One region of the Lysinibacillus sp. Y5S-8 genome, then DNA from elsewhere that is predicted to be linked to it. Evidence: a T-box and tRNA genes for the amino acid it is inferred to sense, from the RefSeq annotation. Region 1 holds a T-box; the other holds one or more tRNA genes.
The links. The T-box of region 1 lies ahead of proS (proline--tRNA ligase). A T-box ahead of a tRNA ligase gene usually reads a tRNA of that ligase, here a tRNA-Pro.
Positions count from the first base shown of each region.

Region 2: it has a tRNA-Pro gene. The T-box ahead of proS (proline--tRNA ligase) is inferred to sense a tRNA for this amino acid. The anticodon was not compared.

Region 1 is NZ_CP145889.1:2,322,064-2,336,877, forward strand. It holds gene V6670_RS11300 (circularly permuted type 2 ATP-grasp protein) at 1-828, opposite strand, end outside; gene V6670_RS11305 (hypothetical protein) at 905-1,318, shown strand; gene V6670_RS11310 (tyrosine recombinase XerC) at 1,794-2,756, shown strand; gene V6670_RS11315 (DinB family protein) at 2,814-3,308, shown strand; gene V6670_RS11320 (hypothetical protein) at 3,484-3,633, shown strand; gene V6670_RS11325 (transcriptional regulator) at 3,851-4,012, shown strand; gene V6670_RS11330 (EAL domain-containing protein) at 4,404-6,110, shown strand; T-box leader at 6,180-6,399, shown strand; gene proS (proline--tRNA ligase) at 6,535-7,971, shown strand; partial or broken gene V6670_RS11340 (NUDIX hydrolase) at 7,991-8,444, opposite strand; gene V6670_RS11345 (diphthine--ammonia ligase) at 8,643-9,329, shown strand; gene V6670_RS11350 (metalloregulator ArsR/SmtB family transcription factor) at 9,920-10,246, shown strand; gene V6670_RS11355 (SRPBCC domain-containing protein) at 10,243-10,653, shown strand; gene V6670_RS11360 (ATP-binding cassette domain-containing protein) at 10,758-13,925, shown strand; gene V6670_RS11365 (nucleoside hydrolase) at 14,089-14,814, shown strand, end outside.
Region 2 is NZ_CP145889.1:3,613,393-3,628,206, reverse strand. It holds gene nadC (carboxylating nicotinate-nucleotide diphosphorylase) at 1-543, opposite strand, end outside; gene nadB (L-aspartate oxidase) at 500-2,086, opposite strand; gene V6670_RS17630 (cysteine desulfurase family protein) at 2,187-3,257, shown strand; rRNA gene rrf (5S ribosomal RNA) at 3,577-3,692, shown strand; tRNA gene V6670_RS17620 (tRNA-Val) at 3,703-3,778, shown strand; tRNA gene V6670_RS17615 (tRNA-Thr) at 3,782-3,857, shown strand; tRNA gene V6670_RS17610 (tRNA-Lys) at 3,865-3,940, shown strand; tRNA gene V6670_RS17605 (tRNA-Leu) at 3,957-4,041, shown strand; tRNA gene V6670_RS17600 (tRNA-Gly) at 4,077-4,151, shown strand; tRNA gene V6670_RS17595 (tRNA-Leu) at 4,157-4,245, shown strand; tRNA gene V6670_RS17590 (tRNA-Arg) at 4,254-4,330, shown strand; tRNA gene V6670_RS17585 (tRNA-Pro) at 4,339-4,415, shown strand; tRNA gene V6670_RS17580 (tRNA-Ala) at 4,432-4,507, shown strand; tRNA gene V6670_RS17575 (tRNA-Met) at 4,535-4,608, shown strand; tRNA gene V6670_RS17570 (tRNA-Ile) at 4,616-4,692, shown strand; tRNA gene V6670_RS17565 (tRNA-Ser) at 4,708-4,800, shown strand; tRNA gene V6670_RS17560 (tRNA-Met) at 4,854-4,928, shown strand; tRNA gene V6670_RS17555 (tRNA-Asp) at 4,932-5,007, shown strand; tRNA gene V6670_RS17550 (tRNA-Phe) at 5,065-5,140, shown strand; tRNA gene V6670_RS17545 (tRNA-Gly) at 5,146-5,219, shown strand; tRNA gene V6670_RS17540 (tRNA-Ile) at 5,221-5,294, shown strand; tRNA gene V6670_RS17535 (tRNA-Asn) at 5,302-5,378, shown strand; tRNA gene V6670_RS17530 (tRNA-Ser) at 5,388-5,478, shown strand; tRNA gene V6670_RS17525 (tRNA-Glu) at 5,481-5,552, shown strand; gene V6670_RS17520 (diaminopropionate ammonia-lyase) at 5,813-7,015, shown strand; gene V6670_RS17515 (hypothetical protein) at 7,143-7,274, opposite strand; gene V6670_RS17510 (hypothetical protein) at 7,456-7,608, opposite strand; gene V6670_RS17505 (MerR family transcriptional regulator) at 7,866-8,627, shown strand; gene V6670_RS17500 (TraR/DksA C4-type zinc finger protein) at 8,703-9,152, shown strand; gene V6670_RS17495 (dipeptidase) at 9,200-10,126, shown strand; gene V6670_RS17490 (1,4-dihydroxy-2-naphthoate polyprenyltransferase) at 10,140-11,060, opposite strand; gene V6670_RS17485 (isochorismate synthase) at 11,308-12,693, shown strand; gene menD (2-succinyl-5-enolpyruvyl-6-hydroxy-3-cyclohexene-1-carboxylic-acid synthase) at 12,686-14,401, shown strand; gene menH (2-succinyl-6-hydroxy-2,4-cyclohexadiene-1-carboxylate synthase) at 14,398-14,814, shown strand, end outside.

The DNA of each region.
Region 1 (14,814 bases):
AATATCAATTTGCTGTAGACCATAAATGGTTTTCATATATACTTTCAAATCCTGTACCACTAAATCACGACCCTCTACGAGCTGTATATTTAAATGCTGGGCTAAAAAGACATGATCGTAATAAGCTGAATTGTACATGCCAGCTGTTAGTAGCACGGCTTTAGGCTCTCTCTTTGCTTGCATGGAAGGTGGGCGGTGCACAAGAAGTGCTTTTTTCATATAAGCGATGTGTTTATCAAGTGGTTGGATGGTATGCTTAGAGAAAAATTCAGGATACACTTCCTTCATGACATCACGATTTTCAAAGACATAGGAAATGCCAGAAGGATTGCGTAAATTATCTTCCAATACATGATAATCACCCTTTTCATCCCGTATTAAATCAATCCCTGCTAAAAATATATGATTCGCAATCGGTACTTGGAAACCCATCATTGTTGCCGTAAAATACGGATTATTTTCAATAAGCTGTCTTGGAATAAAACCGTCTCGAATAATCCTTTGTTGCCCATAAACATCCTGCAAAAATAAATTGAGGGCTTGCACACGCTGTTTGACGCCTGCCTCAATCATGGCCCACTTCGTTTGAGGAATAATAATGGGGACACAATCAAAGGGCATGGTACGCTCAGTTCCATCTTGCGCTCCATAGACCGTAAAGGTAATTCCTTGTCTGAGAAAGCTTGCTTGTGCTTGTCGATACTTTTCTTCAAGTTGCTCCTGAGAAAAAAAGGATAGCTTATGATGAAAAGATTGATAATGAGGCTTCGGCTGATTGCCATCAAACATTTCATCGAAAAACAGACTAGAATCATATAAATTCATCATATGGATCGCCTCCGAATTCAAGTAGTAGTGAAAACATGTTACACTGTGAATAAATACATATAAGGAGCTAACAATCATGACCATCATTAATTTAATGCAAGCTTATGAATTAGATAAACTATCTAAATTAAATTTTTCAGAAGAAGAGATCTTACACGCTTTACGTACGGGGGATGTATCAGCTTGGCAAGAACAAGTACCAAACTATGAATTTAATGAGACAATGGCTCTTTATAAAGAAGGGGAACAACAATTCTTAGAAGCGTACCATGGCCATTATCGAATCAAGTATGTAACATTGCCAGGCATCCAACGTTTATTGCAGCTTCGCTTCCAATTGGAAGAAGGGAAGGATTACCAACTGTTAGAAACAGGTATCCAGCATTTAACGTGTAATGAGGAGACAGTCGCAAGACTTCAGCAAATGTTATCGACAAACTGGTCACTAACAAAACAGGCAGACGGTGCTTATTCAGTTTTTGTAAAATAATACCATGCATGTTGTGAGACGAATCGACATGGAGTGACCCATCTTCTATTTTTTCAAAGCGTCTCACAGGGCAAGCGAATTGCGACTCCTCGTAATGGCTGCTGACGCTTTGTTTTCAAGTAAATAAACAATGCTCAAGCTACCTACTTGATATTGATCACACCGATATTGCCATAAGACATAGCCCTTTTTGACGGTTTAGTAGAAGGTGGGCAAGACAAGCATTTAAGCTGAAGCAAGATGAAGTATACTAGATTTTAATATTCATTTAACGTGAACTTTATGACTATTTTCCTGCAACTGTCACAAAAGATTTAAAAGGAAATCCTCTTTTTTAAAAAAGGGGATTTTTTTATTGCTTAAAAAGAACATTTGTTCTGTATTGTGAAAAAGGGCATTTTTTTCAATAAAGTTCCCAAATTTATATTTGGGAACGTTTTTTCGTGGTAAAATAGAGCAAATAGAGGTGATTAGCATGCAAAATATCAAGCAACCGAAATTCATGAAGGATTTTCTAGTTTATTTAACGACCATCAAAGGAAAATCACAGCGCACAAGAAAAGAATATGAATATGACCTAACCTTATTTTTCCGTTTCCATAAAGCAATCCAGGAGGATCTGGATATAGAAAATTTAGTAGCCATTGATATTGCCACTATTACAATAGAAGAAATTCGTGATATTACATTAGAGGATCTTTATTACTTTATGGAGTACTGTGAAGTACAGCGAGGAAATTCTGCTGCTTCGAGGGCACGAAAAGTGGCGACATTAAAATCTTTTTTCAAGTACTTAAAAGGAAAACGTCGACTTATCGAGGAAAATCCAGCAGAAGAATTAGAAACACCAAAAATTGGCCGAAAAAGACCAATTTATATGAATCTTCAAGAGGCTACTCAATTTATCGATGGAATACCAACAAATCAGGCATCACCAAGAAATTACTGTATGATGATGTTTTTCTTAAATTTAGGAATACGTGTGACGGAGCTTTGCCAGCTCAATAAAACATCTATTCAAGGACGTTATTTAACGGTTGTCGGGAAGGGCAATAAGGAGCGTACTGTCTACTTAAACGATAGCTGTTTGCAGGCACTCGCAGATTATGAAAATAGTGGGAAAACGCCTTATAAGGGGGACGGGGATGAGCCTCTTTTCGTCTCACAAAAAGGAACACGCTTTACGCGCCAAACCGTGGCCAAAATCGTGAAACGTATTAATCAACAATCAGGTCTTCAAAAGGAACGACTTACACCACATAAGTTGCGTCATACATCTGCGACTATGATGTATAAAGCTGGTGCAGATATTCGGAGCTTACAGCATATCTTAGGACATTCAAGTGTAGCGACGACTCAAATTTATACGCATATAGAGGACGAGCAGCTACAACATGTTTTAGACAATAATCCCTTTAATATTGTGCGCGAGAGATGATTTTTACCCCTCTCTGTCGAATATAGTAGTATGCCAAATGAAGGAGGTTAACTTATGATGTTAGTAGCAAAAGAACAATTCGACGCAACAAGGGCGCAATTACTTCAAACGATTCAAAACTTAGACAATACAAGCTTTAATGACAAACCAGATGCACAAAGCTGGAGTGTAGCACAAATCTGTCATCATCTTGTGTTAGTAGAGGAAGCAGCCAAAAAAGCCATTACATGGGGATTACAAGCCCAGGAACAATCATCACCTGCAAGAAAAAATGTTCAGCTTGTTGTTTTGGATAGAACAAAAAAATTTCAAGCACCAACTATTGTGGAGCCAATAGATCAGCCTTTTACCGTTCAGGAGATGCTAGATTTACTAGCCACAACAAGAATGAATTTTCTCGCTTTTTTACAAACAATTGAAGAACCTGAAATTTTAACAAAATATGCTGTGAAGCACCCAGCCTTAGGTACATTGCCACTCGATCAATGGATTGAAATGGTTTATTTACACGAGCAGCGTCATATCGAGCAAATACAAGAAATAATGAAATAAACATATGGCAAGTAAGTATAGAGGGATTTGAGCGCACAAATGTGAGCCAAATTCCTTTTATTGTTATATGTTTTTTCTATCATAACCTCTTGACGTGCTACATAATCTGTTATATATTAAATAAAAATAATAACAACTGTTATAAAACAGTTTTCAAATCAAGGAGGAATTTTTAATGACAAAGTATCGAGACGGCTATGAATTTTATTGTGAAATGTGTGAGCGTTATGGATTAGAGCCAATTTCTTTCCGTTATTATGTATTACAGTTATCACAGCAACAACTGTCTGCTTATAACATGCAAGCAAAACAATTAGGCATTTAAAGGACGTGGTTATGACGGAAGCCGACGTGAATATTTTATGAAAAGCCCAGCCATACTAAATACAATGGTTCGGGCTTTTGTGATTTATAAAAGAAATTTCAGATAATTTATTGACAAGCATTACACTCTGTTATATATTTTTAGAAAATAATAATACTGTTATATAACAAAAACAAAAAAACACATTTAGTAGCAATCATGAAAGGAAGTTAGAAGAGTGACAGATTATCGAGAGGGTTATGAATTTTACCGCCAAGTATGTGAGGAGCACGGACTAGAGCCTATTAATTTTCACTATTATTTATCGCAAGAGCAGTTACATGCATATAACCAATATGCAAAATCATCAGAAGAGTCAATCGAATATGAGGTTTCTTAACTTGTAAAATACCTTATTACCTCTGTGGGTTCGTAAGGTATTTTTGCTTTCACAAAAAATTTACATAGCTACATTCTCTTTATCTAGCATAATTGAAATTTGTATTTAATAGATAAATAGCCTAAAGAAAGCACTTTCAATAGTACAAAAGTATCGAAAAACTTTACAATTAGGTAAATTTAGGGTGTTTATAACCGCTATTTTTTGGCTATTTTCTCATAAATCATCAAATAGGGCTTTAGATGTTTTTGATATTTGGGTTGAATTAACTGCTTTTCTAAGACTATAATATAATTACATAAAAAAGGGCGATATACCACAACTTTATACCTCGCTGTAAGATAAAGCAAAAGTACCAAACCCTTCATATTTTAATGAACGGAGAATGAAAATGATGAATATCACGCCTAATAGCATTAATCAAATGAACTATAGTCTAAAAGAATTACAAGATATCTTTTCCGCCATGAATAGTTCCATCATTGTAGCGATTACCGATCGTACCGGGAAAATTACGTTTGTTAATGATCATTTTTGCAAAATTTCGAAGTATACGCGTGAAGAATTATTAGGTCAAGATCACCGTTTACTTAACTCGGGCTTCCATCCTAAATCTTTCTTTAGAGAGATGTGGAGAACAATAGGTAATGGTGATATGTGGAATGGCGAGGTGTGCAATCGTGCGAAAGATGGCAGTTTATATTGGGTAAAGACAACGATTTTCCCATTCCTTGATGAAAAGGGAAAGCCTTATCAATATATCGCCATTCGCGTCGATATTACAGCGCAAAAGGACATAAAAAAAATTACCCATATTGCTTATCACGATGAATTAACAGGACTGCCAAATCGTCGTAAACTAGAACAGCGTTTAGAAAATGAATTCCATCAATCTCGACGTACAGGAGATAAATTTGCGTTATTTTTCATTGATGTGAATCGATTCAAACACATTAACGACGGGCTTGGTCATATTATCGGCGATATGTTTTTAGTGGAAATGTCGAATCGTCTACGAAATGTTGATTATACATCTAATTCATTCTATCGCCACAATAGTGATGAATTTGTCATGATTTTAAATGACGTCAGTCGCATTGACGAAATGGCCAAAGAAATCATTAATGTCTTCAATGAAAGTTTCATCGTCGATACCTATGAATTTTATGCAAGCATCAGTATCGGCATTAGTATATTCCCAGATCATGCAAACTCTGTAGAAGAATTATTGAAAAATGCGGATATTGCCATGTATGCAGCAAAATCTACGCGTGGAAATCAGTACCGTTTATACCGTGACAATATGGATGAAGCCAACGATAAATGGCTTCTATTAGAAACAAAATTACACCAAGCATTAAAACAGGACCGCTTAGAATTACATTACCAGCCTAAAATTGATTTAAAAACAGATACGGTCATTGGCATGGAAGCCTTGCTACGCTGGTATGATCCTGAATTAGGTCATATTCCACCAGATCGTTTTATTCCATTTGCAGAAGAATGTGGGCTTATTAATGATATCGGTGTTTGGGTATTACATAAAGCCTGTGCTCAAGCTCGTTTTTGGAATGAAGCACATAATTTAACATTGCGCGTAGCCGTCAATATTTCTCCGATTCATATTAGTACAGGTAGCTTTGTGGACATGGTGTGTGAAGTCATTGCAGAAACAGGTATTGACCCACACTTATTAGAAATTGAAATTACGGAAATGAGTATGCTTGATTATACGGAAGATTTAATTGATACGATCAAGCAATTACGGGCATTGGGTATTACGATTTCATTAGACGATTTCGGGACAGGCTATTCATCATTAAACTACTTAAAAAAATTCCCAGTGGATGTCCTTAAAATTGACCGTGCCTTTGTCCGTGACATTGTGCCTGAAAAATCAGGGATTGCGATGATTTCAGCTATGATTTCCTTAGCACATGCTTTAAATCTTCAAGTAGTTGCTGAAGGTGTCGAGGAAGAAGCTGAATTGAACGTACTTCGTGAGCATGGCTGTGAGTATGTGCAGGGTTATTATTTCAGTAAGCCATTGTCTGTAGATGATTTTACAGATTTAATCGTTAATTCTGTGACAAAATAGACCAGTTATGAATTGCTATTCCTGAATGATTTTGCTAAAGTGGGATAAAGCCAAACAGTTTATACAATATTTAATTTGATGATGTGGCCAAGTAAGTAAGAATTGTGAGACAGAAAATATAGCAATTGCTGAGAGCTATATCACCGCTTCTTTACTGAACACCTACCACGGAGATGTTATGCAAACATAACCGATTCGTTTTCGTTACCAAACGTGAGAGGGTTTTAAGTTTTACTTAAAGCTAAATCAAGGTGGTACCACGTCTATCCAGCACAAAGACGTCCTTATTCAGAGGACAGCTTTGTGCTTTTTTCATTCAGCTTGATAGTAACAGCTCGCTGAAACAAGCTAAACGCCCTGGTAGATGACACTGTTTTTCTTACACCGAGGCAACAATGATTTAACAAAAATTGGAGGAGATCACATGTCAACACAATTAGAAGATTTTTCGAAATGGTATATTGAGACTATCCAAAAAGCCGATTTAATGGATTATACACCTGTTCGTGGCTGTATTGCCTTTAAACCTGATGGCTATGAGATTTGGGAGCATATTCAAGAGGAAATGGATCGTCGCTTTAAAGAGACAGGGCATCGTAATGCCTATTTCCCAATGCTTATTCCTGAGTCTTTCTTCCAAAAAGAAAAGGATCATATCGAAGGATTCTCACCTGAGCTACCTTGGGTAACAGAGGCAGCAGGGGAACAATTAGAAGAACGTCTGGCACTACGTCCAACGTCTGAAACGATGATTGGCCATCTTTACTCCAATTGGATTAAAAGCTACCGTGACCTACCCGTTTTGATTAATCAATGGGCAAACGTCTTCCGTTGGGAAAAGAAAACTCTTCCTTTTATTCGCACATCTGAATTTTTATGGCAAGAAGGACATACAGCGCACGTGGATGAAGAGGATGCTCGTCAAGAAACGATGCAAATGCTTGAAATCTATAAAGAAGTTGTAGAACAAGTACTAGCGATTCCAGTCTATGACGGACAAAAAACCCCTTCTGAACGTTTTGCAGGTGCTGTCGATACGTATTCGATTGAGGCGATGATGAAAAATGGCAAGGCTGTGCAAGCTGGTACATCTCATTATTTAGGTACGAAATTTGCAGAAGCATTTAACATTAAGTATTTAAATAAAGCGAACCAGCATGAGTATGTACACACAACATCTTGGGGGACATCTACGCGCTTAATCGGCTCGGTAATTATGGTGCATGGTGATGAGCAGGGGCTTGTTTTACCTCCACGCATCGCGCCAACTCAAGTTGTTTTAATTCCAGTGGGACCATGGAAAAAGAACCCTCAAATTATGGAGCATTTAGATGAAATTTTTGTCGCTTTAAAAGCGAAGGGCATTCGCGTACGCCTTGACGATTCGGACCAATCACCAGGCTTTAAGTTCAATGAATGGGAGCTAAAAGGGGTGCCAGTTCGCATTGAATTAGGACCTCGTGATCTTGACAACAATCAAGCTTTACTTAAAGCACGTGATGAAGAGGAAAAACGGACAATCGATTTAGCTACGATTATCACAGCCATTGAAGAAGAATTAACAACCATGCAAGCGCGCTTACTCGAAAAAGCACGTCAGTTCCGTGAAGCAAACACACATACAATGATTGATTCATTACCACAATTACAACAGCATATTGAAGCAGCCAAAGCAAACAGTATAATTCCTGGCTGGGTACTAGCTGGTTGGTGTGGAGAAGATGCATGCGAGGAAAAAGTGAAGGAAGAAACAAAATATACATCTCGTAATATTCCGTTTAATCCACCAACAACAAAAACAACATGTATTGGCTGTGGAAATGAAGCTAAACATACGGTTTGGTTTGCACAAGCCTATTAATAACGACTACAACAGCCTCCTATTTAATTAGGAGGCTGTTTGTTGTTATGAGGTGGTGATCGATTAAATCCTTTGCTTTCTTCATGATATTAGGTGGCAACGCATCTACAGGGAAGTAGTCCAATTTTAAGCTTTCGCCATCCATCTGTCTGATCAGTTAAAAAGACTGCCGTTACGCCGAATACCTCATCCCCATTAGGATATTTAAAATAGTCCTGATAACCTGATAATATCGTTAAAAACTGAAGATTGTTTGCATGCAATCCTGTCTTTTCATACAGCTCTCGCTTCGCTGTTTCCTCAAGGGTTTCCCCTGGTTCCATTGCTCCTCTAGGTAATCCCCACATTTCGATATCAGCACGAAATTGAAGTAGAACTTCTCTCGTCTAATTTAAGACAATTACTGTAGAACCTACTAAAATAACAGGCATTGTCCCAACTAGTTGTCTTAATTTGATAACATAATCACTCATAGCGACCCTCCGTTCTTACTCTCTCTAATCCTTAACATAGTTAGCCAGATTTTTATTCTACTTATGATAAAATGAAGGGGTGTTATATCTTGAAAATTTCCTGAAGAAATGGGGATATAGAGATTAAAAATGATTCTACTATAACTCAATTTTTTGATAAGGATGCTAACAGATTATTTTTTAGAAGGAGATAAGGGAATGACAGATACAACAGGCTGGAAACAGAATGCACAAGATCGTCCATTTATTGCCTCATTTAGTGGTGGAAAGGACAGTACTTTAGCTTTATATAAAGCATCCCAGGTAGGTCAGGCGGTAGGACTGCTTGTGATGCTAGAGGAAGAAGGGAAACGTTCAAGGTCACATGGCATGCCGCCTGAGCTTATCCAGGCGCAGGCTGACTCGATCGGATTGCCTGTCTTTACGGCTGCAGCTAGTTGGGCAGACTACGAAAGTGTATTTATGCACCTTTTAGAAGAGGCAAAACAGCAGGGGGCAGAAGTATTAGTGACAGGTGACTTAGATATGCCTGCACATGGCTGCTGGCATGATAAGGTCACAAAAAACGCTGGATTACAGCTAGGTATGCCATTATGGGAAATGGACCATCGCGAAGCAGTCGATGAATTTATTAACTTAGGATTTATCACGATGATTGTCACGGTCAACTTATCCTTAGGAATGACTGAGGATGATTTAGGGCGAATACTTACCCCTGAATATGTATTGGAACTAGAAGCTCGTAAGATTGATCGGTGCGGGGAGGGGGGAGAATTCCATACAACCGTCATTGATGGTCCTCTTTTCCAGCAGCCAATAGCTGTGCGCAAATGTCCAATTATAAGAGATGGAGACTATGCATTTTTACCTTTAGAACTTGCGTAAATCCACAGCCTTTCTTGTGATGAGCATGGTTTTTCCTTTTAATGTATATGGTCGTGTGTAATAAAATGATTACATAGGAAAGATACTTTAAATGGGATTGAATTACTATTAGTATTGAGTGCTTTGTCAAATCCTTATCGTTTAAAAATGATTGCCAATCTTCATCAAGAAAAGCAATATGTTAGCTGACTAGCGCAAGGGTTAGGGAAGCTAAATTGATTAATGGTTATCACGAATTTCTGAAAGTGGCAAAGCATTGAAAATATACTGAAACAAGTTGATTAGGCAAATGAGCGTTTCTTAAATAAACGATTTCCAGTAATAGAGAAAACAATGAGTCAACATATAGGCTTACTACATACTCTGGTTTTTATGGCTCGCATAAAAAATTTAAAGAAATAGATACTAATAAATAATAATGAACGAAAAGTACAAAGGCTCTCACCTCTGTACTTTTTTGCATTTTGGCTGTTTCTTCTTTATAGGTATAGAATCCATCTCATTTTGTCCAAAATAATCATTGACTGGACACTAAATGGTGTCATATAATTAAGACACCATTTAGTGTCCTATTAGAAAGGGTGGTGGTTTTGAATAATAATCATCAAGAGCGTGACGTTTATGTAGCCATTGCTGACCCTACAAGACGAAAGTTGATTCGTTTACTGGCAGAGGCAGATGAGTTACCGCTTCACGAATTAACCGCTCAATTTGACATGGGGCGTACCGCCGTTTCGAAACATTTAGCCATCCTGAAAGATGCAGGTCTTGTCGTTGCTCGCAAGGAAGGTAGAGAGACGAGGTATCGGCTGAATGCGGCCCCGTTGAAAGAAATACAGGATTGGGTATCGTTTTATGAAGGATTTTGGAAAGAAAGAATCGCTAAATTACATCTATTATTGGAGGAAAAAAAATGAAACCAGATGTATCATTAGATTTTAAATTTACAAGTTCAATGGAGCAGGTTTGGCATGCTTTAACCGATTCAGATACGCTAGCAAAATGGATTTGGAATAATGACTTCCAACCAATCGTTGGGCATAAATTTCAATTCCGTGCTGAACCAAATGAATGGTGGGATGGCATTGTAGACTGTGAGGTGCTTGAAGTAGAAGAGCCTCATACATTATCTTACACTTGGACAAGTACTGGCGAAACAACGACTGTTACATGGACATTAACACAAGGTTCAGATGGCACGACTCAGCTGCATCTTGATCAAAGTGGCTTTAGCGAAGAAACAAAAGCTCGTCAAGGGGCAATCGAAGGGGCAACATATGCTTGGACGAATATGAGCACACAGCTTGAAAAAGTACTAGCCTAATGCAAATCAAACGATAACAAGGAGAGCGCAATTCCGTAGCAAGAATTGTGTTCTTTCATTTTCACTCAAATCTTTTAATTTTCTAGACATGGAAGGATAACTAAATGAAGATCAATCAATTAATTGCCAACAATATCAACCGTTTAGATGTCGTCTTACCAGAACATCAATCATTGGGTATAGCCGGTTTGTCTGGCTCAGGGAAAACGACATTTTGTCAAACGATTGGGGAAGAATCCAAAAAACGTCTTGTTTCTTTATTACCTAAGGCGGAGTATCAATATTTATTTCCAAACATTATGGAAACGAACTTCAGTGCCATCAAAATGGAGGATATGCCCCTCGTACTTTTTTTAGGAAAATCCTCTATTTCCAGCAACCCCCGTTCAACGATTGGTACTCATACGGGTGTTTTTAAAGAAATTCGTAATCGACTGGCGGATGAATTTCAACTTTCTCCAGAGATGTTTTCCTTTAACAATGAATTAGGCTGGTGTCCTGCATGTAAAGGACGTGGCACGACGAAAAATGTAGAATGTAAAAAATGCTCAGGTAAACGCTATAGTCCTGAAGTGGAGCAACATAAAATAGCTTTATGGAATGAATCATACAGTATTTCTGATATTCACAATTTCAGTATCGAAACCATCTATTCCTTATCAAAAGAATTAAATATAAGTGAAGAGAAGCAACATATTCTTCAAAATATTATCCAGATGAATATTGGCTATTTAACATTAAATCGTATTATGGGGACATTGTCGGGCGGAGAATTAACAAGACTTTACTTAGCAGAATTCATGGCTACTAGCGAAAACACGGTCATTATTGTCGACGAAATTTCTGTTGGTCTTGACCACGATACATTACTAAAAATCTTAGAGCAAATCCAACAGTTGGGCACTAAAAACCAAATTTGGCTTATTGATCATTCAGATACGGTGCTAGACACGGCAAATACGCACCTATTCTTTGGACCAGGGAGTGGGAAATACGGCGGTAAAATCGTGGAAGAATCTCCTCGACCACAGCCTATCTATTCGGAACGAAACCCATCAAAGCCAACATCCTTTTATCAATTCCGAGACTTATATTGCCGCAATATACAAATGGACGAAATAGCCATTCCGCAAAACCGACTTGTTACTTTTACTGGGGAGTCTGGCTGTGGGAAATCAACACTTGTGAATGAATGTATCGCTAAAGATTTTGTCAAACGCTATCCAAAGGACAAACTAGTGATGGTCGGGCAGGATCGGAATCAGTCCATTACTAGTCGATCCACTGTCGCAACTTTCCTCGATATTAAAAAGAAACTAACCAAATATAGCGAGGACATTGATGCTATTTTCCAACGCTCGATTGAAGACATTATTGATGAACTTCCTCATGAAGATATCGCCCATAAACGTTTAAGCTTACTAATTAAACTAGGGCTAGGCTATTTGACACTGGAAAGAAAAACACAATCGCTGTCGACTGGTGAATTCCAATGTGTGCATTTAGTATCGGAATTATTTGCGAACTCGCGAAATCCACATACACTGTTTATTTTTGATGAGCCTTCTAAAGGATTATCTCAAAACATTTTAAACCAATTTATTGATAGTGTAAGGGACATCCTTGAGGATGAAGCTATCTCTATCATCATGATTGAGCATAATACCTATATGTTAGAGAGCTCTGATTTCATTGTAGACTTTGGTAAAAGACAGCAGGAGCCTGTGACACATCTTGAGGTAGTTTGTCATGAGGACTATTATAATCAGGCTAACCATACAAAAACAGCTCCATTACAAATCGCGTCTACGCTCGCATCAAGAAATGGTATTCAATACTTAGAAGACCAACCTATAAGCTATTTTAAAAAGGCTGAAAATATTTATAAAGGTGGCATTTTAAAAAGCTTATCTTCAATGGCACGTCTCATTTACGGTGACTATGAATCCAATAAAATAGCGCCTGTTATTGCAATCGACTTGGAAAGACATTTATATAGTCAGTATAGTTTTTTGTATGAAATGGGTGGTCTGATTAATCATATTGTCGCTGCACACCCAACGAATAAGGATACAAGAAGCTTCGATTTCTATAGCCAAGACAATCATTGTCCAAGCTGTTCAGGGAGATTGGAAATTTCCAAATTCGATTTTGATCTAGTCGTACAAGATAAAAACGTGCCATTTTGGGATGGTTTATTACATCCAGATATTATGGAAGTCTTAAAATACTATCAACATGCGAAGCTGGAATTTCTTTTTGAAGAAATTAAAAATGAACTTGGTCAAGATATTAGTAAAAGTTACAATGCTATGACTGAGGAAGAAAAACATATATTTTTATATGGGTATTGGGATAAGTCCTTTTATGATAAGGCAACAAAATCTTCGAAGAAATGGGAAGGTTTTAACTTTATCATCGGTCGCTATATCGTCATTTCAAAATCCATTATTAAGGAGCAAATGAAGGAAACAAGAGAGATGATGCCTTGCCCAATTTGTCATGGCACTGTGCTTAACCACCAGAAGAAATTACAATTTGGGGACACAGATATTCGTGACTTGATTCGTCAACCTCTTGATGTGGTAATAAAAACTGTAGGGAACTTACCACAACTTGAAAAATTGAAAGCCATTGTAGGGGGTGACATGTCACTTCTACAAGATGTCTCCTTATTGCCAAGAGAAACACAAGTAGCGTTGAAAATGCTGGAATTAGAGCTAGCAAGCTTTGTTGGCTATGAAATTGTCCTACAAAATGTACTTCCATTCTGGGACAAAATCCAAGATTCTATAGAGACTATCAGCCTAAAAAACCAAGTAACCATCTGTGATTTTGCCAATATTTACGAGACAAGAGAAAATATCATCGACCAGTATTTTACGAATGGAAAATACAAAAAATTAACGTATGTTTATGAAGCATTTGGCTATAAAAAAATTGTCACTCAAATCAATAAAGTAAAAGCTAGTCATAGTTGTCCATTCTGCAAAGGGAAAAAGGTGCTTTCAGAGGATGGGCTGCATGATGGGGTCAATAAATTAACCGTTCCATGTATCAACTGCGGTGCAAGTGGTATAAACGATGAAGGTCGCCAGCAAATTGTTGATGGCATTGATGTGGAAACGTGGCTAACTGGTACTGTCAGTGATGTAGTAACAGAAGGCTCTCATCTTGAGACAGTTGCCAATATTCCTATTTTTAATCGCATTCGTGAGTTGAATAAACAGGAAATGATGGCGGTTTATCAGTTCTTACAGCATAATAATTAAAGCCAATATGTTAGTAAGCCCATTTGCACTGAGCAGATGGGCTACTTTCATTTGACTAGAATCATACACTATTTTTTCCAAAAACATTCAAATCTGTATCGCCTTTGAGCTTTTCATCGTACTATAGGAATAGCCGGATTGGCAGGAAAAGGGAGGATATTCTTTGGTAAAAAAAGTGCTGTTATTTGGGGATATTGGCATTGATGATACCGTAGCATTAATTTATGCCAGGCTCAATCAGGAAATTGAAATTGTTGGGTTAGTGGCGGACTACGGCAATGTATCGCGAGAAGATGCGGTATCCAATATTTATTATGTCATGAGATTGTTTAGCTTCCCTCAAGGGATTCCCGTTATTTTAGGGGCAGAAGTACCTTTAACTGGTGAACAGCCGACCTACTATCCAGAAATACACGGCGAACGGGGATTAGGACCCATTATTCCAAATGATGATCATGAATTAAAAATTGAAAACTTTTTTGAAATCGTCAATATTATAGAAAGATATAAAAATGATGAGCTAACAATTGTTAATATTGGGCGATTGACCTCGCTCGCTACGATGTTTATCCTCTACAAAGAGCTTATGAAACATGTCAAGGAATTTTATATTATGGGTGGAGCGTTTTGGGTTCCTGGCAATGTCACAACAGTAGCAGAGGCCAATTTTCATGGTGATCCGTTTGCAGTTAATATCGTGCTGACCTATGCAAAGAATGTTACAATCATTCCCTTGAATGCTACACAAAAGGCGATTGTCACGCCAGGTATGGTAGACTATATTGATTCATTTGGACAAACAAAAATCCTCAAACCATTAATGGAATACTATACTCGCTTTTATCAAGATCGGGACCCCTCACTTTTAGGGAGCCCTGTGCATGATGCG
Region 2 (14,814 bases), 1.3 Mb from region 1:
AGCAGCCTGAACAGCTTTTGTAATGCTACCAGCAAAGGCAATGTGGTTATCCTTTAGCATGATGGCATCATACAGGCCATTACGATGATTAAAGCCACCACCGATTCTAACAGCATATTTATCCAACATACGCAATCCAGGCATGGTCTTACGCGTATCACATATTTTCGCATGCGTACCAGATGTTTCTCGAACGGCATGATGGGTCGCTGTCGCAATAGCGGACATACGCTGAATAAGATTTAATATAACGCGCTCACCTATTAATAATTTTTGTAAGGGTCCCTTTACCACAGCAAGCACATCACCGGTCTTTACTGTCTCTCCATCTTTTTTTAGAAGTTGGATTTTTATTGATCGATCGAGTAAGTGAAAGCCATACTCAATAATGAGCGCCCCGCAGAAAACCCCATTTTCTTTAGCGTAAAAAGAAAAAGATCCCTGCTGTTCAGCTGAAAAGATATATTCACTCGATAAATCCCCATCACCTAAATCCTCATTAAAAAATTGCTTGAGCATTTCCTCGAGTTTGATGATATTCATACAATGAGTTCCTCACTTTCATTTGGCCTTGCGAAAAAATAATCCAACGACTTGCCCAGTGTACGTCCATTTCTAATTTATCCGTACGAATGTGAGCACCACGCGTTTCCGTTCGTGTAATTGCAGCATGTGCCATTAATGTTGCGACAACATGCATCATAAATAGTTCCAATTCAGCTTGTTCTAGACCCTTTAGATTCGTATAAAGAAGTGATTGTAAGGAGGGTAATTGCTGAATAAAATGCTGCAAGTCATTAACGTTTCGCACGATGCCTAAAAACTGCATCATGTATTGCTGTAACTGCTGTTTGCTAAATAAAGATGGCATTATTTCAGCACATTGATGGTGGTTATGTGTGAAATTTTTTTGATGGCAACCATGTTGAATGATGAACTGAGCCATTCTTTGCCCAAACGTAATACCTTCCAATAGGGAGTTACTTGCTAAACGGTTCGCACCATGGACACCTGTACAGGCAACTTCCCCCACTGCATATAGATTAGGTATAGTGGTTCTTCCTTTGTCATCAGCAATAACGCCCCCCATTAAGAAATGACTTCCTGGAGCTACAGGAATTAAGCCATCTTGTAAATAAACTTGATTGTCATAGCAAAGCTGAGCAATTGTTGGGAATTTCACTTCAAAATTTTGAATGTTAGTAATATCAATAAACGTCTCCTCACCAGCAGCACGTTTTTTAAAAAGTGCAAGTGCCGTAATATGTCTTGGTGCTAAGTCAAGTTGGGCATGTAAGCCTGTCATAATGGGCTGACGCTGTGCATCGACAAAGATGCCACCAGCACCTCGAACAGCTTCGGAAACTAATCCCTTCGCCTCATTTTCACACCAAAGCAGACTAGGGTGGAACTGCATAAATTCCATATCACTGATGGCAGCACCTGCGCGAAATGCTAACGCGATGCCGTCACCTGTATTGGTTGGATAATTAGATGTGCTTGAATAGAGTGCACCTGCACCACCTGTCGCTAAAATGACATGATGGGCCAAATAGCGTGTAATGCCTTTTTGTCCTTTGGTAAGTGCGCCTATGCAGCCACCATCTGTATTCCGTAAAAGCTCATAAGCCATTTCATAGCAATTCACCTTTGTTTTAGGTGAAAGTTTATGAAGTAAGTAATCTATGAAAATTTGACCAGTACGATCACCACCTGCATGTAGAATACGATGATGACTATGTGCCCCTTCGAGTCCTAGAGCCGGTTTTCCATCAACATGACGATCGATAGGGAGACCAGTCTTTAAATATTTCTGCATGATTTTAGTGCCATCTTCTATGAGTGTAGTAACATGTTTTTTCTCGTGATGATATTCTCCAGCTTTCAATGTATCAGCAATGTGGTGTTCAATATGATCTTTCTCACTTGTAACAGCAGCGATGCCACCTTGTGCACGATAAGAACTACTCATATAAAGAGATGATTTTGTAACAATTTGTACTTGAAAATGTTCTTCGAGCAGTAAAGCAGCTTGAAGTGCAGCAATTCCACTGCCGATTATAAGGACATCTGTCTTTACATCCATAGTTATACCCTCTTTACAGTTGTCTTGACACTTATCTTTACATAAAATAAAAAAGAAAACAAGACTTGATGAACTAGAGAGGGAGAAGACAATGATTTATATGGATTATGCTGCGACATCACCGATGACGAAGGAGGCTCTTGCAGCTTATGTAGAGGTAGCACAGCGTTATTATGGAAATAGTGCAAGTCTTCATGATTTAGGAGGACAAGCCTATTATTTTGTCCAGCAATCAAGAGAGGTTGTAGCCACTGCTTTAGGCGTAAATAGTGACGGTATTATTTTTACAGGGAGCGGGACAGAAGGAAATATCCTGGCTATCTTGTCATTAGCGCTGGCCTCTAAAAAAGGAAAACACATTATTTCATCTCAAGCTGAGCATACGTCTGTGCATGCAGCGTTGAATACGCTTGAGAAAATGGGTTTTATAGTGACAAAATTGCCTTTACAGATGGATGGATGGATTGACCTTGAACAATTACAGCAAGCAATCCGCAAAGATACGGCTTTGATTACAATTCAACATGTCAATTCTGAAATTGGCGCTATTCAGCCTGTAGAGAAAATAATAGAGATGGCTAAAAAATCTGATGTTTTCAGTCATATTGACTGTGTACAATCATTTGGGAAGCTCGCTATACCAAGTGGAGTAGATGCCATTACAATCTCAGCTCATAAAATAGGTGGGCCAAAGGGGTGTGGTGCTGTCTATCTGAATCCTGCGCTCCGAGTACCTGCCTTAACACCGGGTGTAACTCATGAGAGGGGTTTAAGAGGAGGCACATTAGATACACCAGCAATTGTAGCCTTTGCGGCAGCAATTGAAAACTATCAATATGAAAGACAACATTATGAGACTTTAAGAAGATTTTTGAAGAACAATTTGCCTGAAACATGCCAATTAATAGAATGTAACCAACAATTGCCTAATATTTGTGGCGTAATGATGGATAAAATAGAGGGGCAATATGTTCTTTTAAAGTTAAATGAGGCAGGAATCTGTATTTCGACGGGTAGTGCATGTGATATTCATAGTGAATCTGGAACGAAAGCTATTTTATCAATGGGTTACTCTTTGGAAGCAGCACGCCAATTTTTTAGACTATCTTTTGGAGCTTCCACAACATTTGAAGAAATTCTAAGATTGAAACAAGAGCTTTTAACTATTTAATGAAACAACAAGTGAAGGGTTTTCTATACCCTTTCCTTGTTTAGAAATAGATTATAAGCTAAGAAAATAGGTGAAATAAAATAATTGTTTTCTTTTGAAACAACAATTGTTATAATATTTTGCAGGGCAATATTTTCTCTTACTTAGCAAAAATAACTTCAAAAAGTAATAATTTCTTTTTTTTATAAAAAAGTATTGCACAATGTGAGAAAACGTTATACAATAATTCTTGTCTTGAAGGACAGGTAAACAACTTCAAAACAAGATACATAAAGAAACTTCTGCTAAGAACGCAGAAGCCAGCACAATCAAGTGCAAGTCTAGTGATGATGGCAAAGAGGTCACACCCGTTCCCATACCGAACACGGAAGTTAAGCTCTTTAGCGCCGATGGTAGTTGGGGGCTTCCCCCTGTGAGAGTAGGACGTCGCTAGGCATAGTACCCAGGAGGATTAGCTCAGCTGGGAGAGCATCTGCCTTACAAGCAGAGGGTCGGCGGTTCGAGCCCGTCATCCTCCACCATATGCCGGTTTAGCTCAGCAGGTAGAGCAACTGACTTGTAATCAGTAGGTCGTGGGTTCGATTCCTATAGCCGGCACCATTTTTTAGAGCCATTAGCTCAGTTGGTAGAGCATCTGACTTTTAATCAGAGGGTCGAAGGTTCGAGTCCTTCATGGCTCACCATTTTTAATAATAATAAGCGGGTGTGGCGGAATTGGCAGACGCACTAGACTTAGGATCTAGCGCCGCAAGGCGTGGGGGTTCGACTCCCTTCACCCGCACCATTATTTCATTGCCAGATAAAAAAACTTATGCACATGCGGAAGTAGTTCAGTGGTAGAACACCACCTTGCCAAGGTGGGGGTCGCGAGTTCGAACCTCGTCTTCCGCTCCAAATGTGCCGGGGTGGCGGAACTGGCAGACGCACAGGACTTAAAATCCTGCGGTAGGTGACTACCGTACCGGTTCGATTCCGGTCCTCGGCACCATTTTTAATGCGCCCGTAGCTCAATTGGATAGAGCGTCTGACTACGGATCAGAAGGTTATGGGTTCGACTCCTGTCGGGCGCGCCAAAAAAGAACGGGAAGTAGCTCAGCTTGGTAGAGCACTTGGTTTGGGACCAAGGGGTCGCAGGTTCGAATCCTGTCTTCCCGACCATTTCCAAAGAAATTATGGGGCCTTAGCTCAGCTGGGAGAGCGCCTGCCTTGCACGCAGGAGGTCAGCGGTTCGATCCCGCTAGGCTCCACCATAATAAATTAACCAGTATAAAGATCCTGGCGGCGTAGCTCAGCTGGCTAGAGCGTACGGTTCATACCCGTAAGGTCGGGGGTTCGATCCCCTCTGCCGCCATCTTAAAGGACCTTTAGCTCAGTTGGTTAGAGCAGACGGCTCATAACCGTCCGGTCGCAGGTTCGAGTCCTGCAAGGTCCACCATTTATATAATGCAACGGAGGTATACCCAAGTCTGGCTGAAGGGATCGGTCTTGAAAACCGACAGGCGGGTAACACCGCGCGGGGGTTCGAATCCCTCTACCTCCTCCAGTTTTAAATCTTTATAAATGGTGCTTTAAAAACTCGAAACAGTATAAAATTATCGCGGGGTGGAGCAGTGGTAGCTCGTCGGGCTCATAACCCGAAGGTCGTTGGTTCAAATCCGGCCCCCGCAACCAAATGGTCCCGTGGTGTAGCGGTTAACATGCCTGCCTGTCACGCAGGAGATCGCCGGTTCGATCCCGGTCGGGACCGCCATTATTTTCATAAGAAGATATGATAAGCAAAAGAAAATAAGCTTAGCATGGACGAAATGGGTCAGTAGCTCAGTTGGTAGAGCATTAGATTGAAGCTCTAAGTGTCGGCGGTTCGATTCCGTCCTGACCCACCATTTATGCGGGTGTAGTTTAATGGTAAAACCTCAGCCTTCCAAGCTGATGTCGTGGGTTCGATTCCCATCACCCGCTCCAAGGGCCTATAGCTCAGCTGGTTAGAGCGCACGCCTGATAAGCGTGAGGTCGATGGTTCGAGTCCATTTAGGCCCATCATTATTCCGAAGTAGCTCAGTTGGTAGTAGCACCTGACTGTTAATCAGGTTGTCGCAGGTTCGAGTCCTGCCTTCGGAGCCATTTTTATGTGGGGAAGTACTCAAGAGGCTGAAGAGGCGCCCCTGCTAAGGGTGTAGGTCGGGTAACCGGCGCGAGGGTTCAAATCCCTCCTTCTCCGCCATTGGCCCGTTGGTCAAGTGGTTAAGACACCGCCCTTTCACGGCGGTAACACGGGTTCGAATCCCGTACGGGTCATACTAAGTGCAGTAGATGAATTACATCTACTGCACTTTTTAATTGATTTGATAACATAGTTACTATAAAAATGAAGCCTTCACAGAACATCGAATCTGTGAAGGCTTGTTAATTATATAGGAAGTTAAGAAATTTTTCTCCCTTTTCCGTAGGGGATCATAAACGCATAACAAGGAACTTAGACAAATGTAAGTTCTGTATTGTATAATTTTGTATTTTGAAGCTAGATGGACTAAGCTAATGATAAAGGAGGGATAGGAATGAATGAAAAATTAAAGTGGGTGCACAATCAGCTGGATAAAGCAAATGACGGAACAGCTTTACTGCCATATTTTACATTGGAACAAGTAAAGAAAGTGGGGCAATTTCTACGTACATATGAGCAATTTGAAAAGACACCTCTCCATCATCTTGATTCACTTGCTTCATGGATGGGTATAGAAAAAATCTTGGTAAAAGACGAATCCTATCGATTTGGCTTAAACGCATTTAAAGTATTAGGCGGAGTTTATGCAATTGCGCAGTATGTTGCCAATAGACTCCAGAAAAATATAGAGGAACTATCGTTTGAACAATTAAAATCATCAGAAGTAAAAGCGCAGATAGGTAATTTAACCTTTATTTCAACAACAGATGGTAACCATGGTCGTGGTGTGGCATGGGCGGCTCGTGAACTGGGGTATCAAGCGCGAATATATATGCCAGCTGGCAGTGCCGATGAACGTTTACAGCATATTAAAAAAGAAGGAGCCTATGCTGAAATAACGACAATGAATTATGATGAAACCGTGCGTTATACCTCGCAGCTAGCACAAGAAAATGGCTGGGTCCTGATTCAGGATACGATGTGGGATGGCTACGAAGAAATACCATTATGGATTATGCAAGGCTACACAACACTTGTACATGAAATCGTTGAACAGATGCAGCAAGCTCCGACACATGTATTTTTACAAGCTGGTGTTGGGTCATTTGCAGGGGCAGTAGTAGCTTTTTTACAACAATATTATGAGCAGGATATTACATTTGTGTTAGTTGAGCCACATGTTGCTAATTGTTATTATGAGAGCTTTAAGGCAGGTACTGAGCAATATGTAACTGTTGGTGGAGAGATGAAAACCATAATGGCGGGCCTTGCTTGCGGTGAACCTAATCCACAGGCTTGGCGACTCTTAAAAGCCCATATAAAAATAAGCATCTCCTGTGAAGAAGAAATAGCAGCAACAGGAATGCGCGTTCTTGCAAATCCATTGGCTTCAGACTCACGTATTATAGCAGGAGAATCAGGAGCGGCTCCGTTTGGTTGCTTTTATGAATTAATGACTAATGAACACTACAAAGATTTAATACTCGACCTACAGCTAGACGAACATGCGAGGGTGTTGTTTATTAATACAGAGGGTGACACAGATAAAAAGAATTATCATCACATAGTGTGGCATGGGAAATATGCGAATCAATGAACAGTAAGATAGCTGGATCATTTTTAAACTACCAAAACAATGCAGAAGAAACGAACTATTGCGAAATAAGAGTATCTCGCGATAGTTTATTTTTTCCTTGCTTATTTTACGATTGTAAAAGACCTTATTAGTGAATAGTAATATGGGCAATATTAAAAGCACCATAATCATCTATTGTAACAGTATAGGTCTTATAGCAATCATAGAATTGATAATTTTCTTGTGCATCATAAAAATCACCCGTTTCGTTCATATCCACATAGTATTGACCATTTGAAAATTGTACATCTAATACCCCGTTGTTTTAAATAGAAGTAATATGCAATTTCATTACTATATTTCTCTAATTCTTGATAAGCTGAACTGCTAGGTGTAAGCATATCAGCAATCCAATAAAAATCACCCTCATTGAGTGCCATCTCATAATACAGACGGAATGCTTACACGAATTGACCAGCTAGTATAGCGTCTGCTTCGTTAATGGATTCTGTTTCAATAATAGATAGTTGACTGTTTTCATAAACATTCGCAACAGCATGAACTTCATTTGCTGAAAGTGGCTTAGCAATCCATCCTTCAAATTGGTCAAGCATACTGTAAAGAGGGATGGAGAAGGTAAAGTAGTTAGTACTTGTCTTGTATGATTCTCATGGTGACAATTTGGACACTTCATCCTATCACGTTCCTGTGAATTATTTATTATTCATATCGGCTTATAAAAACTCGGATTATAGATTTTTATGGAATTATATATTCTGAAAGGATGATTATAGTTCGATTAATATTTTTTATTTTGTCTTGACCTTAACGTTGCGTCAAAGTTTACAGTAGCATTAGAGGAGGTGAGCACATGGAATATTCCATTCAGGAGCTTGCTCAATTGTCGGGTGTTAGCACGAGAACATTGCGTTATTATGATGAAATTGGGTTGCTGAAGCCAGCCAGAACAAATGAGGCAGGGTATCGATTCTATGGCCAATTGGAGGTCGATATGCTACAGCAGATTTTATTTTATCGTGCATTAGATATGAAACTTGCGACGATTCAAGCGATTATTAAGGCGCCAAATTTTCAACATGCAGAGGCGCTAAAAACACATAGAGCAGCTTTGCTTCAACGCCAGGAACAGCTTGTAACAATCTTACAGACGGTAGAAAAAACAATACAATCCATTGAGGGGGAACAACCGATGTCCAATGAAGAAAAATTTAAAGGTTTTAAAGAAAGGTTAATCGAAGATAATGAAAAGCAATACGGACAAGAAATTCGTGCGAAATATGGAGAAGGCACAGTGGATGCTTCGAATGCTAAGCTTATGAATATGACAGAGCAACAATATCAGGCGATGCAAGAGCTAGAACAGCAAATGTTTGAGCGGTTAGCAGAGGCTATGGAGCTTGGGAATCCTACAAGTGACATTGCGATGGAAGTGGCAGAATTGCATAAACGCTGGCTAAGCTATACATGGAATGAATATTCTCAAGAGGCCCATGCAGGACTTGCACAAATGTATATAGCTGACGAACGATTTACGGCTTATTATGATGAGCGAGGTACAATGGGAACTGCACAATTTTTACATGATGCAATTATAGCTTACACGAGTAAATAAATAGGTCTTCCTTATGCTGACATGTTTTAGAAATCGTAAATTAGGAAAAAATGAAGGCATGAGGAGGAGATTTTTTTGGATCAACAAGTAATGCAACAATTAAAAAGACAACTAGAGCAAGAATTGCAAGAAATTGAACAACGATTAGAGGAATCAGAGCGTCCCCAAGCGACAGAGCTATCTAATTATGATAATCATCCTGCTGATAATGCGAGTGATTTAACGGATCAGCTAACAGAAATGGCTATGGATGAGCATCTTGGCGACAATGCGGAGGAAATTAAAAAAGCTCTTCAAGCAATGGCAGACGGAACATATGGTAAATGTGTGGTCTGTGGTGAAGACATTCCATTAGGACGTTTAGAGGCTATGCCACAAGCTCTGACATGTGTGGAGCATGCAGAACAGAAAGAAGAAAATTTACGACCAGTGGAAGAAGATGTACTATCTTCAACACCAAGATCTGATGATTTTATTGAACTTGAGGAATTTGGCTCTTCCGATACACCGCAAGATAAAATTTAGTCAGTTTTTCCTCGTGAAAGCAGTATAATAGCTGTAGAGGTGAGGATATGAAGATTATTGATTTACATTGTGATGCGCTTTTAAAATTAACAACTCTTGAAACGGCAAATTTTGCAGAGGATGAGCGTCTTCATACCAATCAAAAAAGACTGCAATTAGGGCAAATAGAGGCTCAAGTATTCGCCATCTTTATTGACCCAGAAATCCCACAAAATCTGCAATTTCTTGAGGTCATGCGCCAAATTGAAGCATTTCATACCCATGTTTTACAAACAGAGGGCATGGTGCATATAACAGATTGGGCGCAGTTAGACCGAATAGCTCCACATGAGATAGGAGCTATTTTAAGCTTAGAGGGCTGCAATGCCATTGGTGATGATTTAACAAAACTGACAGCCGTACTAGATGCTGGTGTAAAATTAGTGGGCTTAACATGGAATGAAGAAAATGCTGTTGCACATGGAGCTGAACAGGATGCAAGTCTAGGATTGAAGCCGTTTGGTCAAGAAGTTATACAATTACTAAATGAGCGAGATCTTATTATTGATGTCTCTCATCTGAATGAACAAAGCTTTTGGGACGTGTTGCCTTTAGCGAAGCATATTCTTGCAAGTCATAGTAATGCACGTGCACTATGTGACCACCCACGTAATTTAACGGATGCCCAAGCAAAGGCGCTTGTAGAACATGGGGGACATATCCATGTAGTTTACTTCCCACCCTTCATTGGTAAAGATGCAACACTAGAACATTTAGTGGATCATGTGGAGCATTTAGCAAAATTAGTAGGTGTCGAGCACATAGGATTAGGTTCAGATTTCGATGGGATTGATAGGACTGTCAAAGGCTTAGCGCATGCAGGAGAAGCACAAAATTTAGTAGAGGCACTACGCTCACGTTTTTCAGCCGAAGAAGTGCATGGTATCGCAAGTCAAAATTTCAGACGTTATATAAAAAAAGCAGCAACCCGTTAAGGCTGCCACATTTTTAATAAAAGAAATAATAAATTAATAAACCGATTCCTAATAGGAAGCCGAAGAATGTATTCGTTTGTGCTGTATATTTCATCGCAGGCATTACTTCTTTGGCTTCTTTTTTGTCTCGGAAAATTTGAATAGCACGTAATGGTTTTGGAATACTTAGGAAAATAATTAATGCCCAAAAAGTAATGCCATCAACTGCTACAAGGGCGATTACCCATAAATACGAGACGATAAAAAAGCCAGATAACACAGAAATCGCATTATCGCGTCCTACTAAAATAGCCAATGTTTTTCGTCCACCTTCTGTATCGCCAACAATATCACGGATATTGTTCGATAACATAATAGCACCGACTAAAATCATGCTTGGCACAGACAGCAATACAGCATCGAGTGTCACTGTAAGCGTTTGAATATAGAAGGCGATTAACACAATGCCCATGCCCATTACTGCCCCAGAAACAATTTCTCCAAATGGGGAATAGGCGATTGGATAAGGTCCACCTGTATATAAGAAACCAATAAGCATACAAACAAGCCCTACAGCTGCTAACCACCAAGATGTTGAGGCACATATGTAAATGCCAAGAAGCATAGCAATGGCATAGAAGCTTAACGCAATCAACATAATTGTTTTCGGCTGTACACCATGACGGACAATCGTTCCGCCAATTCCGACAGAATGCTCGTTATCTAATCCTAATTTGTAATCATAATATTCATTGAACATATTCGTTGCTGCTTGAATAAGCATACTTGCAATGAGCATAGCAAAAAATAGTCCAAAATCAATTGTTTCTTTTTCAATTGCTAGAGCAATTGCTGTCCCAAGAAATACGGGAACAAATGAAGCGGTTAAAGTATGTGGACGTGTTAAATGCCACCAAACTTTCAAACCCCTATCAGCTTCAATGACTTTGGTCATAAGGTCTTTCTCTCCTTCAAATGTTGTCGACTCTCCTTATTTTAAACGAAGAATGAGAAAATGGGTAGGTTCACAGCTTATTACATACTGTTTAATGAAAAAAAATGATACAATAGAACATGCATTTATGAACTGAAAATAAATAAGAATGATTAGCAACAGTACGAATAACAGTGTTGCCAACCAAAAAAATGATGTATTTTAATCATCATTGATTATGAACATTGCAGCAACGGAGGTAATTTTCATGCAACAGAAGTGGTACCAATCCACAGAGGTAGAAGTGGACTCTTTGGGCCAAAGCCTTCATTTTTATATGGAAACAATTGAAGTAAGTCGCTTATCTGCACTGGCGTTCTATGCAGCAGGCGAAGAGTGTTATAAAGGTGAACGATTTTATTGGCAAAATAGAGAAAAAACAATGACATTAGTTGGGCTAGGACATGCTCATACTATTCAAAACAATGCTCAACATGAACGTTTCGATGCTGTGGAAGCAGAATGGAAAAACTTAACGAAAAACTGTCCAAAAGGACAAAGTGAGTTACAGCCTATTTTGTTTGGTGGTTTTACATTTGATCCGCAAAATAATGTTGATGGAGAATGGACGGATTTTCCTGAGGCTTATTTTGCATTAGCAACATTTCAACTTGTGATTCGTGATGATAAAGCATACGTGAGTATTCATCTGTTGACACAAAATCATCAGGCTGAAGATCAGCTAGAAGTATTGAGAAAAGAGCGAGATCATTTAATTCATGCAGCCCAGGTTAAAGAAGTGAAAACGTATACAAAACCTGATATCACAAATTATTTCGAACCCTATAAGGAACCTTATTTAGCCTCGATTGACCAAGTGACAGCATTAATCAAACAGAAAAAAGCGGATAAAGTAGTTATTGCACGCTCACTTGCATTGCAATTTAAAGAGGATGTATCTGCACCACAAGTACTCTCTCAAATTATTCATGAGCAGCCAGAAAGCTATTTATTCGGTTTAGAGCATAAAGATTTATTGTTTTTTGGTGCATCACCTGAACGCCTTGTCAAAGTAGAAGAGGGTCGTGCGTTTTCTTCTTGCATTGCTGGCTCGATTAAACGAGGCAAGACGGCAGAGGAAGATGAGACTTATGGACAAAGTTTATTAAATGATCCGAAAAATAGTGGTGAACATCAATATGTTGTCGATATGATTGTGGATACTTTCCGTAAAAATTGCGTGGACATGACAGTGCCAGATAGACCACGCCTATTAAAAATTCGTGATATTCAACATCTATATACACCTGTAGAAGGTCAGTTAAATCAAAATGCTACAATTTTACAATTAACAAAATCATTACATCCTACACCAGCTTTAGGTGGTGTACCACGCAAAGAAGCATTGGCAGCCATTCGTAAGTATGAGCCGATGAATCGTGGTCTGTATGCCGCGCCAATTGGCTGGCTAGATGCTGAAGGTAATGGTGAATTTGCAGTTGCGATACGTTCAGCTGCGTTACTAAGTGATAAAGCTTATTTATATGCAGGTGGAGGGATCGTAGCAGATTCAGAACCACAATCTGAATATGAAGAAACATTAGTGAAATTCCGTCCAATGCTTCGTGCGCTAGGGGGACGATTACATGAGTGAACGAAAAAGATTAACAGATTATGTTTATAAAATGGTTGCATCATTAGTACAAGCCGGTGTAGAAAATGTTGTCGTCAGTCCAGGCTCACGTTCCACTCCTCTTGCCTATGCAGTTGCTTCAACGAAAGAAGTAAACATGTATCGTCAAGTAGATGAACGCTCAGCTGCATTTTTTGCGTTAGGCCTGGCTAAGGCTACTGCTAAGCCTGTTGTCCTCTTATGTACATCTGGTACAGCAGCAGCAAACTATTTTCCTGCGATTGTAGAAGCAAGCTATGCACGAGTTCCATTGATTGTCTTAACGGCAGATCGCCCTCATGAATTACGTGAGGTAGGTGCACCACAGGCTATCAATCAGCTTAATTTATATGGTTCACATGTGAAATGGAGTGTAGATTTTCCGTTAGCAGATGGGGCTGATCCGACATTACCTTTGATTGAGCGTCACCTCGCTCGTGCGGTAGCGATTGCCACAAGTGCACCATTTGGACCAGTACATATTAATGTACCTTTCCGCGAACCGTTATTAATTGATTTACAGCATGAACTGCCAACAGTAACATTCAAACATAGCAGTATGGGACAACTAACCCCAACGTTGGCTAATCAGCAGGAGCTTTCCTCTATACTACAATTGACTAAAAGAGGCTTTATTATAATTGGGGAATTAGCGCTTGGCACGGACTTATCCATCGTTTGGGAATTTGTCCGTCAGCTCAAGTGGCCAGTCCTTGTTGAAAGCTTATCGAATATGCGTGCATCTGTACCAGAGGATTGTTTACCATATATCGTAACAACCTATGATGCCATTATGAAAAGCGAGGATTTTAAAGCACTTGTTCAACCAGATACAGTATTACGTATTGGGGCCCAACCTGTCTCAAAATTTATTATGCAATTCATCACAAAATCACAGCCAAACGCTTATGTGATTATTGATGAAGATCCTATGTTTAGAGATGCTACGGGCGTATCTACGCATTTTATTCATGCTACTATCGGTCAGTGGCTGACACAATTAGCTATCAATGATACAGCCCTTGAAGAAACATACTTAACCAAATGGCAAAATGCGAATGAGCTGGCATCCATTTCTATTGAGCAGTATTCAGAAGTAGAGAAAGATGAAGGCGCTATAGTTAGCCGTTTACTTAAAATGATTCCTGACGGTAGTGATATCTTCGTTAGTAGCAGTATGCCAGTGCGTGATATCGATACATTTTTATTGGCCACACCGAAAGATTTGCGTATTTTTGCCAATCGAGGCACGAATGGAATCGATGGCGTAGTATCAACCGCGATGGGCTTCAGTCAAGGAAATAAACGAGCAACCTATTTGCTGATTGGGGATTTAGCCTTTTTACATGATGTAAATGGATTGATTGCCTCCAGATATCAGAAGTGTAACTTAACCATTCTTGTCATGAATAATGATGGTGGCGGTATTTTTTCTTATTTACCACAGTCAACTGTCGAAGATCATTATGAAGATTTATTTGGCACACCGACTGCACTTGAATTCCGTGACATTGCCCATATGTATGAGATGGACTATGTGCGTGTGGAAACAATCTCCGAGCTTTCAGAGAAATTTTCAACAAAGCAACATCATCCTTTACGTTTGGTTGAAATATTTACCGATAGAACCGAGAATGTTAATGCTCATCGAGCGCTATGGAATCGAATTAATGCGGAGCTAAAAGCATGACAAAATGCATGATTCGAGGACTTGAAACGCATATTGAAATATGGAATGACAACAGTGAACACACACTTGTTGCGTTACATGGATTTACAGGCAGCACGGCTACATGGCACGATCTAGCGCAAGCTCTACCTAATGTTCGTGTTATTGCCATTGATTTAATTGGTCATGGTCAGACAGCTATTCCAGAGGATATACAGCGTTTCTCCATGGAGGAACAATTACAAGATTTAGAAGAATTATTTTGCCAGCTTCATCTAGAGAAATTTACGTTGTTAGGCTACTCAATGGGAGGAAGAATTGCTTTATCGTATGCTATTGCACACCCAGGTCATATTCAACAGCTTATCTTAGAAAGTGCTTCTCCAGGTTTACGAACAGCAGAAGAACGAAAGGAACGCTGTGAGCGAGATGAA